3 regions of the Paenibacillus sp. genome follow, and region 2 is predicted to be linked to each of the others. Evidence: riboswitches for the same ligand, from Rfam matches in the RefSeq annotation. Region 2 holds a riboswitch; each other region holds the start of a gene.
What was found. Region 2 has a riboswitch for cyclic di-GMP ahead of VE009_RS18370 (diguanylate cyclase). Riboswitches for the same ligand answer to the same signal wherever they lie in the genome.

Region 1 (4,926 bases), on a different contig from region 2:
GCGGCGAGCGTTGAAGCGGTCGGTCCGCGCCCATATAGACCGGCGTATTGCCTCGAAATAAATCGACAATAAACTTGGTATTGCGAAAGGTGCAGTGTACCGGGGCCATTCCATAGGAGACGGTGATCCCGAGCAGCTCGATTTCGGGGGAAGCCAACGCATAGGCGATCGCTAATGCGTCGTCAATCCCCGTGTCTACATCCAAAACCATTTTTACGTTCATACATAACTCCATTCCCGTTTTCATGCGGAGCTCGATCTCCCAGAATGAATGTAAATCAATTTACATAAAAGTGATATAAAGTTACATGAAAATGTATGTTGATTTACAATATAAGGGGGTCGCATCGCTTTGTCAACGGTAATTTAGGTTTTTTAGGAGGGGTAGACCCTAACATTCCGTGGTTGTGTCAGGTATTTGAGTGAAAAAAAGCAGGTTTTCGCAGAGGTTGGAGGTTGATGTGTTATGTTATGTGACTTCGGTCAATCGATAATCGAGGGCAGACCCTTGAGACCAATGCGGGAAGGGAGCTGTCCTCGTTGACGAAGTACATGGAAATCATTCATATCCGATTATCCGAGGAAATTCGAGAGCAGGAGCGTCGCGGGGCGGCGGAGCGCATGAAAGAAGAGGCGTACGAAACGCCGATTCAAACCAAAGCGCTGTTGAACGTGGAGAAGAAGGATCAGATCGCCGCCGCTTCGCTCGTCAATGAGGGCGATGTCATCTATATCGATTCCGGGACGACGGTTTATGAGAGTCGCTCGCCTCCATTGCAGGATCTTTGACGGAATCGCAATTGGACAATATGTTTTTCGATAAAGCGTTCCTAGGAGCCAGCGGCCGAAATGAACGGCGCCGCTGCCGCCACAAAGGTAGAATACCGTAAAAAATGCACCGCATTTGTCATCGAAACACGTCGGGCTCGTTCCTTATAATGATGTGGGATTTATTATAGGGAGGGAACGACATGTCTAAAACATACCGCATCGGAATCATCGGCTGCGGCGGCATCGCGAACGGCAAGCATATGCCGGCGCTGAAAAACCAGCCGAACGCCGCGATGGTCGCCTTCTGCGATATCGACGAGCAGCGCGCGCGGGAAGCCGCCGAGAAATTCGGCGCGCCGGAAGCCAAGGTGTATACGGATTATAAGGAGCTGCTCTCCGACGCAACGCTCGACATCGTGCACGTGTGCACGCCGAACGATTCGCATGCCGACATCTCCATCGCCGCGCTCGAAGCGGGCAAGCATGTCATGTGCGAGAAGCCGATGGCGAAGACGGCGGCCGACGCGCGCCGAATGGTCGAAGCGGCGAAGCGGACGGGCAAGAAGCTGACGATCGGCTACCAAAACCGGTTCCGCGCCGACTCGCAATACTTGAAGCGGGTGTGCGACGCCGGCGAGCTGGGCGATATTTATTACGCCAAAGCGCACGCGATCCGCCGCCGCGCCGTGCCGACGTGGGGCGTGTTCTTGGACGAGGAGAAGCAGGGCGGAGGGCCGCTCATCGATATCGGCACCCATGCGCTCGATTTGACGCTCTGGATGATGAACAACTATAAGCCGAAGGCGGTGCTCGGGACCGCGTTCCATAAGCTGTCGCAGCGGGAAGGCGCCGCCAACGCATGGGGTTCTTGGGATCCGAAGAAATTCACCGTGGAAGATTCCGCGATGGCGATGATCACGATGCAGAACGGCGCGACGATCATGCTGGAATCGAGCTGGGCGATCAACCTGGTGCGCACCGGCGAAGCGAAGACGACGCTGTGCGGCACGGAAGGCGGCGCGGATATGGACGACGGGCTGCGCATCAACGGGGAGAAGTACGGCAAGCTGTTCACGAATCGCATCGAGCTCGACGCCCGAGGCGTAGACTTCTACGACGGCAGCAAAGAAGATCCGGCCGATCTCGAAATGAAGCTGTGGCTTGCGGCGATCGAGAACGACACCGATCCGGTCGTGACGCCGGAACAGGCCTGTGTCGTATCCGAAATTCTTGAAGCGGTATACGAATCTTCGAGAACGGGCAAGGCGGTATATTTCGAATAAAAAAAGCGGCTCCGCTTCACGCGGGCCGCTTTTTTCCTTAAAAACCTACTTTGTAAGGATCGACGGCCAACACAGGGTCGCCGTTCACGGAAAGCCAGATATAGTAGTACTCGTAATCTACGCCGGTCGGGTTGATTACATTGCTATAAATGGATTGTTGCAGTTGGAACGTGAGAGCGCCAGTACCTAATTTCGGTGCCGATACCAAAGGGACGTTCACATTCAAATGTTTGTCGGAAGAAGAGTCGTACGTAGCGGCGCTCGCCATGCCTGCGAAGGCCAGTTGGCAAGCGAGAATCGCTCCGCCGATCAGCAGCGTGCGTTTCGTTGTCATCCCAATTCACCTCGTTGCGCTCAAAATAAAAAAAGCGCTCCATTCGGTAACTGGCTGCCATTCGCTGTAACGAGAAGGCCCTCTAGTTTTGCGTCCTTGTCTTTCGACAAGTTTGCCTTTTATCAAGAAGTGCTTTGCTTCCTAGCGTTAATATTTTAAGAAGATGCTTAGTGATGAAAATATATCAACTTTCGACATGCCTGTCAATGAGAAAGTTGGTATATTCGCGGCCGCGACGTCACAGTTTCGTTTCGCCGGCGATCGAGAGGAACGCTCGAACGATTTCGGGGTGATACATCGTTCCGCTGCATCTCTCGATTTCCTGCATCGCTTCTTCCTGCGGGCGCCCTTTCTGATACACGCGATCCACGGTCATGGCGTCGTAGGAATCTACGACGGTGATGATGGCGGCCAGCTTGGAAATTTGATTGCCCTGCAGACCGCGAGGATATCCTTTGCCGTCGTAGCGTTCATGATGCTGTTCCACCACTTCCCCGACGATTTTCAAATCGGGCATGCCCGTTTCTTCCAGCAGCCGCCGTCCGTATACCGTATGCAGCTTCATCTGCTCGAACTCTTCGTCGGTCAGTTTGGACGGTTTGTTGAGAATGTGCTCCGGGATTTGCGTTTTGCCGACGTCATGCAGGAAGCCCGCCAAGTTCAAAACGTAGATTTCGTAAGGGGAAAGCCCCATTCTCTCTCCTACGAGGGTAGCCAACTTTTTGATCCGGTTGCAGTGGTCGGAGGTGTACCCGTCTTTCTCTTCGATTTTCACGGCGAGGTCGAACAATTTTTGAATGGATCCGCTGTAATTATGAAAATAAGGCCGGGAGACGACGTATAAGATTTCGGTTTCCCCGACGGCGACGAACATCGCCATCTCGGTAATCATATGCGCGGTAACGGAATCGCCCGGGCTCAGGACGACGTCCCCTTCCGGGCGTTTCCAAATCAATTGTCCGGATAAAATATAAATATATTCGAGCGCTTCCCAGCCTTCTTCGGGAGCGAGGTAAGAGCTGACGCCGTCTTCCAGCTTATGATGAATGATTTCCGTGCCGTCGCCGGTCGTGATCAAGGAGAAGAGCTGACCTTTCATGGGTACGGACTCGATGTATTCGCCTTTTCGATGGACTCTGACCCTCATCTTCCAGATCTCTCCCCCAGGTTCGATTGCATTCAGTATATCACTCGCGCTTCGGATATGGAGAATTATGTTGAAATTTGTCGAGTTTTATACAATTTTGCGGCAATCTCGAGCTGACGGGACGGACGCATTCTGTTACGAGCCGTTCCCCGCGGTCACCGGATACGGTTCCCGCAGCCTGTCCTTGAACTGCTTCGGCGAGCAGCCGTTCAATCGGCGGAACACGTCGTAAAAATGGCCGAGGTTCGTCATGCCGACCGATTCGGCCACTTCGGCGATGCTGGCGTTGCCGGTGAGCAGCAGCTGCTCGGCTTTCTTGATGCGCTTGTACAAGACGAAGTCGCTGAACGACATGCCGACCGCCTTTTTAAACAACTTGATGAAGTGAGTATAACTCATGTTCAACCGGGCGCTCAGCTCCGAGACGGACAGCTTCTCGCCGAGATGCGACTCGATGTAATCGACCGCGGGCTGGAGCCGCTCGAACAAGCCGTTGTCGAGATAGTTTAAGTGCTTGTTCGTGTCGTGACGGAGCAGCAGGAGCAGCATTTCTTTGATGCGGGAGGAGACGGCCAATTCGTAGCCGCTTCTCTTCTCGTTCATTTCCCGGTAAATGTCGCGAATGAGCGCGCCCGTCCGTTCGCGGACGTCCGGATGCTCGGCATACACGTAATTAAGCGAGCTCAGCGGACGAATGACTTCCGAGAAATGCTGCATGCTCTTTAGCGTGCTTTCGTCCCAATATTTGCGGAGATCGATTTGGAAGACGATGTAGCTGAGCTGTCCGTCCGTCGTTTGGATCGTCGTGTGCGGCTCCGAGGAGCCGAAGACGGCGACATCGCCTTCGCCGAGGACGAATCGGTCCTGCTTGCAGAAGGCGGTCATCCCCCCGTGCAAAATATGAAGAAACTCGACTTCTTTATGGTAATGCCACAAGGAGAAGCGCTGGCTTTGCCAGTCCTGCTCAATGCGGGTTTGGACGTCTCCGCCGCTGTCGAAGGCCGTATCGATTTGCCAAATGCGAATCGCCAGGAACGGGTCTTGATAGACGACTTGCTCGTAACGCATATCGGGATACATAAAGAGAACTCCTCGCTGAAACACAGGATTTCGTACATCCATTCTACCACATGCGCATCATATTTTACCCGGCGTGACAGAATACCGTAAAGATTGCATCGAATTTGCCATCGCGCCGGGACGGGTTCTTTTCTTATAATAATCTCAACATAGACTCTAGAAGGAGCGTACATAACCATGGCTTTGAACGTAACGATTTGGAACGAGCACCGGCACGAGAAGAAAAACGAGACCGTCGCCGCGATTTATCCGAAAGGGATTCATGCCGCGATCGCGGAAGGGCTGGACGTCGACGCCGAGGTGACGTTCGC
Region 2 (4,926 bases):
TGGTACTTCTTACTCTTTTCCTGCACGAGCGTCTTCACATATTTGTTCTTGTTGGCGTTCGCTTTCACACGGGTAGCATCAATGAAGAGGACGTCTGGTTCAACAAAGCCATGTTCCACAGCCTCTTCGAGGATCCGAGAAAAAATGGTCTCAAAAACGTCGGTACCCCGGAACCGGCGTACGTAGTTCTTCCCGAACGTCGTGAAGTGCGGTATGGGCTGGGTGAAATCGTAACCGAGGAACCAACGGTAAGCCACATTCGTTTCGATTTCCCGGATCGTCTGCTGCGTAAAGCGGATCCCGAAAAGGTATTGGATTCTTCCACACCTCAACCCACGTTTTCTATATATCAATACGACAAGAGCCTGCAGACCCTGCTCCTTGCGGAACTTTGTCTACAGGCTTTCTTGCGTTGCATTACTGCGGCTAAGCTCGATTACGGATCCGGCGTCGTGTCGATGTCGACCGTTCGCGTCTCGCGGCTCCACTCCACGCCGACGCCGAGCAGCTCGCCGACGTCGCGGAGCGGCACGTAGACGGCTCCGTTCACGAGGGTCGGCGCATGCCCCATCGCTTGCCGCTGGCCGCCCTCGAGCGCGAACGGGGCTCCTTCTTGCAGAGTGAAGGTGCGGCCGCGGTATTCCACCTGCACAGAGCCGCCCTCGGCTTCGTCGAAAGTCACCCTCGCGCCGACGGCTTGGAACAGCGCTCTGAGCGGCACGTACATCCGGTTGCCGATCATGACCGGGCTCGGCTCGAAGCGGCGTTCCGTGCCGTCGACGACGAGCCGGGCGGACGCAGGCGCGTTAGTCGCTGCCGCCGCGGAGCCGGTTTGCAGCGCCTCCGGCAGCGCGTACGCGTACAGCGTGTGCTTCGCCTGCACCAGCAGCATGCCGTTCGCGACGAGGAACGGCCCGTATTGGCCGGCGGCGTCGGTTTGGGCGCGGAAGACGGCCTTGCCTGCGGCGGCGTCGAAGGCGAACACTTCCCCGTCGGACTGACCCGCGAAGAGCGCGCCGCCGACGACGCCCAATCGGCTCACAGGATTGTCGAGTCCGTCATAATCGATGCGGCCTTCGTCGATCAGCTTGCGCGCGTGCAGTCCGAAGCCGTTCTTTCCGGAGAAAAACAACGTTCCGCCGCTCGGTCCGCCGATCCAGGTTCCGGCATCCTCCAAGACGGCGCGCTGCTCCGGGGAAGCGTCGAGATGGGTGACGTACAGCTTCTCGTCGGCTCCCAGCGCGATGACGAGGTCGCCGTCGATGACGGCATGTCCGGCGCGGTGCAGCAGCGGATCTTCGCCTTCCCCCAATGGAATGAAATGCAGGGAGCCGCGAGGCTTCCCCGTCGCCGTATCAATCGCGTCGATCTTCAGTCCGTACGGTTCGGCATCGCCCGGCGGATACGTGTCCCTCAAATAAACGACGTCGTCGCGGACCTGCAGCGGCACGCCTTCGACACGCCAGCGCGTGCTGCCGGTCGCCTTGTCGATGACGTACGTCACGTCCTGCGTGATCGCTCCGGATACGGCGGTCGCATAAAGCACGAAATCGGCGAGCGGCACGCTCTCGCCCGCCCCCGCCGCGTCCGCGTTCCGCCAATACGCATGCCCGGTGTCCGCGTCGACGCAGACGAGGCCTTCCGCGTGCTTGACGTACACGTACTCGGGCTCGGCCGTCAACTCGCCGTCACCCGCCGCGTCGTCGAACTGGGAGCGCCACCGCTCCGCGCCCGTCTCCGCCGCCAGCCGCGACAGCGTGCCGCCGGCGGTCAACGCGTAGACGGAGCCGTCGGCGGAAGCGATCGAGACGATATTCGAACCGAACGACCAGGCGCGCTTCCCGGTGGCGAGCTCGACGGCGACCGCCTTGCCGTTCTGGACGAATACCGCCTTCGAACCGGCGAGCGCGATCCGGCTGCCGCTCCAGCTGTCTTCCTGCGTCGGGCGGCCGTACTCGACCGTCCACCGGGGCGACGCGAGCGGCACGGCGGACGGCGCGTCGGACTGCATGACGCCGGCCTCCGCCGTTCGGTGAGGCTCGTATAAGACCGCCGCGTCCGCCGGCGGCGCGGCCCAGGCGGACGACCATCCCGCCGCGGCGACCGCGGCCGCGACGGCGCGAGACCATCTTCGAACGTACATCGTACCACGCTCCTTCCAAGAATACCCGATGCTATATGGACGCTTGACCTCGCCGGAAAGTTGCCGCTTGCCCGGTTGCCGGACGGCAGGGCGAATGCGGCTGGCGTTCGGAGCCGATTCGAGTACAATGAAAGAAGCCGTCGATCCGGCCGGAGTCGAGGAGACGGCGCGAAGAAAGGAACGAGAACGGAGGAGCATGCGGCATGAGCGCATCGATCGATAAAGTAGCTTGGATATGCATACGGGACGGCCGGGTGTTATGCGCCCGATCGAAGGGGAAGCCAGCCTTCTATCTCCCCGGGGGAAAGCGGGAACCGGGAGAAACCGATGCCGATACGTTGGTGCGGGAAATCGAGGAGGAGCTGACGGCGCGGATTCGCCGCGAGAGCGTCGAGTACGCCGGAATGTACGAAGCGCAGGCCGACGGGAAGCCGGACGGCGTCATCGTCCGTATGACGTGCTACTTCGCGGAGCACGACGGGGACATTCGCCCGGCGTCGGAGATCGACGAGATCGCGTGGCTCGCGTACGAGGACCGGCCGCAGCTGTCCGAAGCCGGACGCCTCGTCTTCGACGAGCTCCGCGCGGCGGGACGGCTGAAGGAGCGGTAAAAGCACATTTCCCGGAGCCGCGCAAGCGAAATTCGTGTAAATCAAATATCGCGGCCGGCGATTGTATTCGAGTGTCGGCCGCGATATGATGTACGCAATCGCATAGCAAGATCACGTGTAAAAGGCAAACTTGCCGAAAGGCAAGGACGCAAAACCGCGGGCCTACGACGCTTCGGCGTTACGGCAGCCGGGTCGCCGCTGACGGAGGAAGGATGAAGTGGCCGCGGATCTTATGCAGCCGCTTTTTTAGCATTACTACAATTAGGAAGCGCTTACGATGTTGCGGGTACAGCTTTAAATAGAGAAACAGGGGAAATGTTCATGAGTTCACTGCGCATCAAATTGCCGATCAGCGTCGTGCTGTTGATCAGCGTCGCCATCGTGCTGTCCGGCGCGGCGACGTATTCGTTCAGCTCGGCGTTGTTGATCCGCAAAAGCGAGGACGAAATTCGAGCGAACGCGTTCCGAACCGGGGAGGCCATCTACGGCCTGCTGAAAGCGGAAATTCGGAAGAGCGAAATACTCGCCTCCCAAACGGTGTTTCGCGAAACGCTGGCACAGCGGGAACGCATGCCGGACGAGCGGTTTTTCCGCGCGGATCACGCAGCCTTCCGGGAAGCGACCGACAGCTTGCGCCGCGCGTACGACGGGGAGTCGCTGCATGAGAAATTTTGGCTGGGCGACAAGAACGGCGTCGTCATTGCGAGCAGCTCGCCGACGCCGGAATCGGGCTCTATCCGCGTAGCGGACCGCGAATATTTTATCGAAGCGATGCAAGGAAAGCCCGCAGTCAGCGGCACGATCGTATCCCGGGCGAACGGGCGGTTCATCATCGTCGCCGCGGCGCCGGTGTTCGACGAGGCAGGGCGCGCGATCGGCGTCGTCGGCAATTCGATTTACACGAGCTTCTTCTCCGATTCTCTTAACGGCGTGAAAGTGAACCAGCGCGGCGAGCTGTATATTTTCGACTCCAACGGGACGGTGCTGGCGCATTCCACCGACGAAACGAAAATTAACAGCCGCGTGGACACGCCCGAGCTGTTGAACGTGCTGCGGAGCAATCCGAGCCGAAGCGGGGCCAGGGGGACGCTGTCGCTGCATGACGGGGAGATTCGGAAATTTTACGGATACTGGAAAGTGCCGTTCGCCGACTGGGTCGTCGTCGTGGAGGACGATTTGCCGGATATCCAAAGCCCGTTGAAGGGGCTCGCGCTTCAATACGCGGTCGTGCTCGTCGCGTCGATCGTCGTCCTGTTCGCGCTCTTTACGATTATGCTGTCCCAATGGGTCACCAAGCCGCTCCGCCGGATGCTCGGCGTCATGGAGGCGGCCGGCGCCGGGGATTTGCACGCTCGGGTACGGTTGACCTCGGCTGGCGAATTCGGCATGCTCGGGCGAGCCCTGAACCAGATGCTGGCGAAAATCAGCGAACTTATGGCGTCGCTGGCGGAGGCGTCGAAGCTCGAGCTGCGGTTCGTCGCCGAACGGGAGCGGAGCCGCTTGTCCGAAAGCTTGCGCCAATCGATGCAGGCGCTCAATTCGTCGCTGGACGAAGCGCGCGTGCAGCAGCTTGCCCTCGAGGAGCTGCAGCGCCACGTCCCGTTCCGCCGGGCAAGCTTGTGGGTCGACGAAGACGGGCGTTTGACCGCCAAAGCGGTGCTGGCGCGGGAGGCGGTCCGGGGCGAGCTTTCGCCGGATTTGGCGAAGGCGCTGTGCCGGAGCCTCGGAGGCGGCGAATCGGCGGCGTACCGGGGCCGCAGGGGGCCTGTTTACGAAATGGCGGTGGCGTTCGATTCCGCCTTCGCGCGGAAAGGCTTGTTTTATTTGGAACGAGACGACAGGGCATTCGCGGATAACGAGGCGGACTTCGCGCTGAGTTACGCGAGCCAAGCTTCCGTCGCCATCGACAACGCATCGTTGTATCGGAGAATGGAACTGATGGCCGTGACGGACGAGCTGACGGGCATGTACAACCGCCGGCATTTCTACCGGTTGGCGGAGGAGGCGTACCGCGGCGCGGAAGAGCTAGGGGAGCCGTTGACCGTCGTGCTGTTCGATATCGACCATTTTAAACAAATCAACGACCGTCTAGGTCATCTGGCGGGCGACGAAGTGCTGCGCCGGCTGCGCGCGATGATCGGGGAAGCGCTGCCGCAGCGCCACGTATTGGCC
Region 3 (4,926 bases), on a different contig from region 2:
GGCATCATCGAGGGGCTCAAGCCGAACGTGATGAACGAGCTGCTCGTCATGACGCAGCCCGGGTACTTGCAGCAGCATTACGGGCGGGCGCTCAGTCCCGAAGAGAGGGACTTGCACCGCGCGCGGCTGTTCCGGGAGCGGCTTGCGCATCGATCCTGATCGAAACCATCCCTTGGATTTTCATCCTTCTTGGAGGTGTATATTTATGATGTTTGGACGTTTTACGGAACGTGCGCAGAAGGTGCTCGCGCTGGCGCAAGAAGAAGCGGTACGGTTAGGCCATAACAATATCGGGACGGAGCACATCCTGCTCGGGCTCATTCGCGAAGGAGACGGCATCGCCGCCAAGGCGCTGATCGGTCTCGGCCTCGGTCTCGAGAAAATTCAGGACGAAGTGGAGGCGCTCATCGGCCGCGGCCAGGAGCAGCCTACCAATATCGCATATACGCCTCGCGCGAAGAAGGTTATTGAACTGTCGATGGACGAAGCGCGCAAGCTGGGGCATACGTACGTCGGCACGGAACATATTCTGCTCGGTCTCATCCGCGAGGGCGAGGGCGTGGCGGCGCGCGTGCTGAACAACCTCGGCGTCAGCCTGAACAAGGCGCGCCAGCAGGTGCTGCAGCTGCTCGGCAGCAGCGAAGCGTCGTCCGGCAGCCACAGCGGCACGCCGGCGAACGTCAACACGCCGACGCTCGATTCCCTGGCGCGCGATTTGACGGCGGTCGCGAAGGAAGGCAACCTCGACCCGGTCATCGGCCGCGCGAAAGAAATCGAGCGCGTCATCCAGGTGCTCAGCCGCCGGACGAAAAACAATCCGGTGCTCATCGGCGAGCCGGGCGTCGGCAAGACGGCCGTCGCGGAAGGTCTCGCCCAGCGCATCGTGGCGAACGAAATTCCGGAGACGCTGCGCGACAAGCGCGTCATGACGCTCGATATGGGCTCCGTCGTGGCGGGCACGAAATACCGCGGCGAATTCGAAGATCGCCTGAAGAAAATCATGGATGAGATCCGCCAAGCGGGCAACATCATCCTGTTCATCGACGAGCTGCACACGCTCATCGGCGCGGGCGGCGCGGAAGGCGCGATCGACGCGTCGAACATCCTGAAGCCGGCGCTGGCGCGCGGCGAGCTGCAGTGCATCGGCGCGACGACGCTCGACGAGTACCGCAAGTACATCGAGAAGGACGCCGCGCTCGAGCGCCGCTTCCAGCCGATCACGGTCGACGAGCCGACGGTGGACGAAGCGATCCTGATCCTCCGCGGCCTGCGCGACCGGTACGAAGCGCATCACCGCGTGAAAATTACGGACGAGGCGCTCGAGCAAGCGGTGCGCTTGTCCGATCGCTATATCAGCGACCGGTTCTTGCCGGACAAGGCGATCGACCTGATCGACGAGGCGGGCTCGAAGGTGCGCCTGCGCACGTACACGGTTCCGCCGAATTTGAAGCAGCTCGAATCGCGTCTCGAAGACATCCGCAAGGAGAAGGACGCCGCGGTGCAGAGCCAAGAGTTCGAGAAGGCGGCCGCGCTCCGCGACACGGAGCAGAAGCTGCGCGACGAGCTCGAGGAAACGAAGAACGAGTGGAAAGAGAAGCAAGGCCGCACGGACTCCGAAGTGACGCCGGACGATATCGCCCAGGTCGTCGCGAGCTGGACCGGCATTCCGGTCGTCAAGCTCGCCGAAGAAGAAACCGAACGCCTGCTGAAAATGGAAGAGATCCTGCATAACCGCGTCATCGGCCAAGACGAAGCGGTCAAGTCGATCTCCCGCGCCGTCCGCCGCTCCCGCGCAGGCCTTAAGGATCCGAAGCGCCCGATGGGCTCCTTCATCTTCCTCGGCCCGACGGGCGTCGGCAAAACGGAGCTCGCCCGCGCGCTCGCGGAAGCGATGTTCGGCGACGAGAACGCCGTCATCCGCATCGACATGTCGGAGTACATGGAGAAGCACTCCACGTCCCGTCTCGTAGGGGCGCCTCCGGGATACGTCGGTTACGAAGAAGGCGGCCAGCTGACGGAGAAGGTGCGCCGGAAGCCGTACAGCGTCGTCCTGCTCGACGAAATCGAGAAGGCGCATCCGGAAGTGTTCAACATCCTGCTTCAGGTGCTGGAAGACGGACGGCTGACGGACTCCAAAGGCCGCACGGTCGACTTCCGCAACACCTTGATCATCATGACGTCGAACGTCGGCGCGGATACGATCAAGAAAGGCGCGACGCTCGGCTTCACGGCCGGCGACGCGGCAGCGCAGACGAAGAACCAATACGAAGCGATGCGCGAGAAGGTGCTCGGCGAGCTCAAGAAGAGCTTCCGTCCGGAGTTCCTGAACCGGATCGACGAAGCGATCGTGTTCCACCCGCTCGACGAAACGCACATCGCCCAAATCGTCTCGCTCATGTCCGAAGAGCTGCGGAAGCGCCTGAAGCAGCAGGAGATCGACTTCTCGCTGACGGACTCGGCGAAGAAGTTTCTCGCGAAGGAAGGCTACGACCCGACGTACGGCGCGCGTCCGTTGCGCCGCGCGATCCAAAAGCACATCGAGGATCGCCTGTCGGAGGAGCTGCTCCGCGGCACGATCAAGAAAGGCGACACCGTCCTCATCGACGAGAAGGACGGCGAGCTGACGGTGCACAGCGAGGTTACGCAGAAGTAAAGAAGGATATGAAGGGCCTTGAAGCCGCTCCGGCTTCGGGGCTTTTTTGTTTGCAGATGGCGTCCACCGATGCTCCCGAGGACATTGGTTGCATGACCGAAGGAGCAAAAATCGCCAAAATTATGAAATTTTTAATTGATTACGGCAAAGTTTTCCACTATTCTATTGCCGAAAGCTACAATTTTCGTAGTTCTTTTGGAACAAAGGCAAAATCGTCGAAAGACGATGACGCAAAGCCATGGGTCTTCCTCCCTGCCCGAGCAGGGAAAAGATCGCCAGGTTGCTCAAGGAACAATGTCGTAGCCGCTTTCTGCTTATCTACGCTCCTGAGCGCCTGACCATGGCCTCGGGAGCTTTTTATTTTTGCAAGGCAGGGGAGAGAGGAAGACATGGGTAGAAGGTTGTTGCCGAAGTTCGCACGAAGGTTCGCGATTGGCTTGTGTTTAACGGCAGTGTGTGGGGGCGCCGCTTTCGTCGCGTACGCGGACACTTCGTTCGCGGTTACGGACGAGCCGGTCGCGAGCAAGGCGGGGGAAGGCACGTACATCTCGGGCGAGCACATGGTGTGGTACGAGGAGGACGGAAAGGGACGCCAAAATATTTTCTATCGGAATTTATCCACCGGGGTGGAGAAACAAGTTACAAACTACCCGTCCATGAAGGATTTGCCGCGCGTGACGGTCACCTCGTCGGGCGAGGTCGTCGTCGTATGGATCGACAAGAAGTATCTGGGTTCCGGTTCGGGGATGTGGGATGTGCTCGCGTATTATATGAATTCGCAAGAGGAAGTAAAGTTGTCTTCGGTCATTGCGCCGCACGTCGGCCTCAGCGTGTCGGGGGATCATGTCGCATGGTATCAGACGTGGAAGGGCGAGATGTACGCTTACGATTTATCGGCAAGGAAGGAAACGCCGCTCGGTCTTGGTACCAAGCCTACGGTCGTGAACGGAAATATCGCTTTTATTACCGGCGACGGAGATATCGCCTTGCATCACTTGATAACCGGGGAAACGAAGAGTTTAGTAGATCTTCCATATCACTTGTATCCTGCCGAGTTGACTTATAACGGAAAGCAGGTGCTATGGAAGGAAAGCGATCTCGACAACCGCACCAAGTATGTCCTCCTGGATCCAAGCGATGCGGGCGCCGCGCCGGTCGACTTGACGACAAAGTCGAAAAAGGAAGTGGAGTACCCGAATCTGTACCTCGGCGACGGACATGCGGCTTGGGTGGAGTGGAATGCCGGAACGCCCCGACTAACGGGCGTCGATCTGACGGCGAAACAAACCTATGAAGTTGCGCGCGGGGATCATGTCATTCATACGGTGTCTTTCGCGGGAGACCGTCTGATTATGAAGGCGGCCGATGGGCGGCTGGTGGCGCGTTCGCTGGAAATGTCGGCACCCGCTCCTGCCGAGAGGACCGAAGGCGAGAGCAGGGACCGCGATTCGCTGTCCGCGACAACGGAACGGAAGGCGGAGGCGTCGCCGGTGCGGGCGGGACCGATGGGGGCTGTGCTTACGTCGAAGGACGGAACGGCCCGGCTGGTTATTCCGGCCGGTGCTCTGGAATCGGAGGTCGAGGCTCGCTTCGAAATGGATGCCGTTATACAAGCGCCGAACGAAGCGAAGACCGAGCTCGGGGTGAAACGCGGGGCGACCCTCGCGTGGCGTGTCGATTTGGACGGGCGAACGCTGCCGAAGGACAAGCCTGCGGAGTTGGCGCTCAAGTTCGACGGGCTGCGCTGGTCGGAGGAAGAGCGGGAAAAGATGTCGATTTATAGATGGGAAGCGGAGGCCAAAGAGTGGAAGCGGATCGGCGGAACGGCGGATGCCGAAACATTCGAAATTCGAGCATCGCTCACGAGGTCCGGCACATACGCGGCATTCGTCTACGACGTCGCCTTCTCCGATACGGTCGGACACTGGGCGGAACGTCCCGTCGAAATATTGGCTGCGTTAGAAATCGTGAACGGTATGGAAGCGACTCGGTTCGCGCCGGACGCGACGCTGACGCGAGCGCAGTTTACGAAAATGCTGCTTGGCGCAATGGGCATTGAGCCGGAGACGGACGGGGGCCAGTCGTTCACCGACGTCGCCGCCTCGCACTGGGCGGCTCCTTGGGTCAATGCCGCCGCTCGCGCCGGAATCGTGCAAGGGTCGAACGGCACATTTGATCCGGAAAGCGCCTTGACGCGGGAGCAGATGGTGGCGATGCTCGTGCGGGCGCTGGAACGGCAGCGGCCGATATCGGAGCGCGAATCGCATTTGCCT

Region 1: another riboswitch for cyclic di-GMP. It lies ahead of VE009_RS15780 (hypothetical protein); the one in region 2 lies ahead of VE009_RS18370 (diguanylate cyclase).
Region 3: another riboswitch for cyclic di-GMP. It lies ahead of VE009_RS21580 (S-layer homology domain-containing protein); the one in region 2 lies ahead of VE009_RS18370 (diguanylate cyclase).

Annotation. Positions count from the first base shown of each region.
Region 1 is NZ_DASQNA010000030.1:181,720-186,645, forward strand. Features, by position in the region: gene VE009_RS15765 (nucleoside hydrolase) at 1-223, opposite strand, end outside; gene VE009_RS15770 (hypothetical protein) at 541-789, shown strand; gene VE009_RS15775 (Gfo/Idh/MocA family oxidoreductase) at 972-2,054, shown strand; gene VE009_RS15780 (hypothetical protein) at 2,092-2,388, opposite strand; cyclic di-GMP riboswitch class I at 2,431-2,515, opposite strand; gene VE009_RS15785 (HD-GYP domain-containing protein) at 2,627-3,535, opposite strand; gene VE009_RS15790 (AraC family transcriptional regulator) at 3,671-4,615, opposite strand; gene VE009_RS15795 (ThuA domain-containing protein) at 4,793-4,926, shown strand, end outside.
Region 2 is NZ_DASQNA010000033.1:194,879-199,804, forward strand. Features, by position in the region: partial or broken gene VE009_RS18355 (transposase) at 1-317, opposite strand, end outside; gene VE009_RS18360 (PQQ-binding-like beta-propeller repeat protein) at 437-2,143, opposite strand; gene VE009_RS18365 (NUDIX domain-containing protein) at 2,347-2,754, shown strand; cyclic di-GMP riboswitch class I at 2,868-2,954, shown strand; gene VE009_RS18370 (diguanylate cyclase) at 3,076-4,926, shown strand, end outside.
Region 3 is NZ_DASQNA010000039.1:232,223-237,148, forward strand. Features, by position in the region: gene VE009_RS21570 (protein arginine kinase) at 1-159, shown strand, start outside; gene VE009_RS21575 (ATP-dependent Clp protease ATP-binding subunit) at 206-2,653, shown strand; cyclic di-GMP riboswitch class I at 2,849-2,941, shown strand; gene VE009_RS21580 (S-layer homology domain-containing protein) at 3,043-4,926, shown strand, end outside.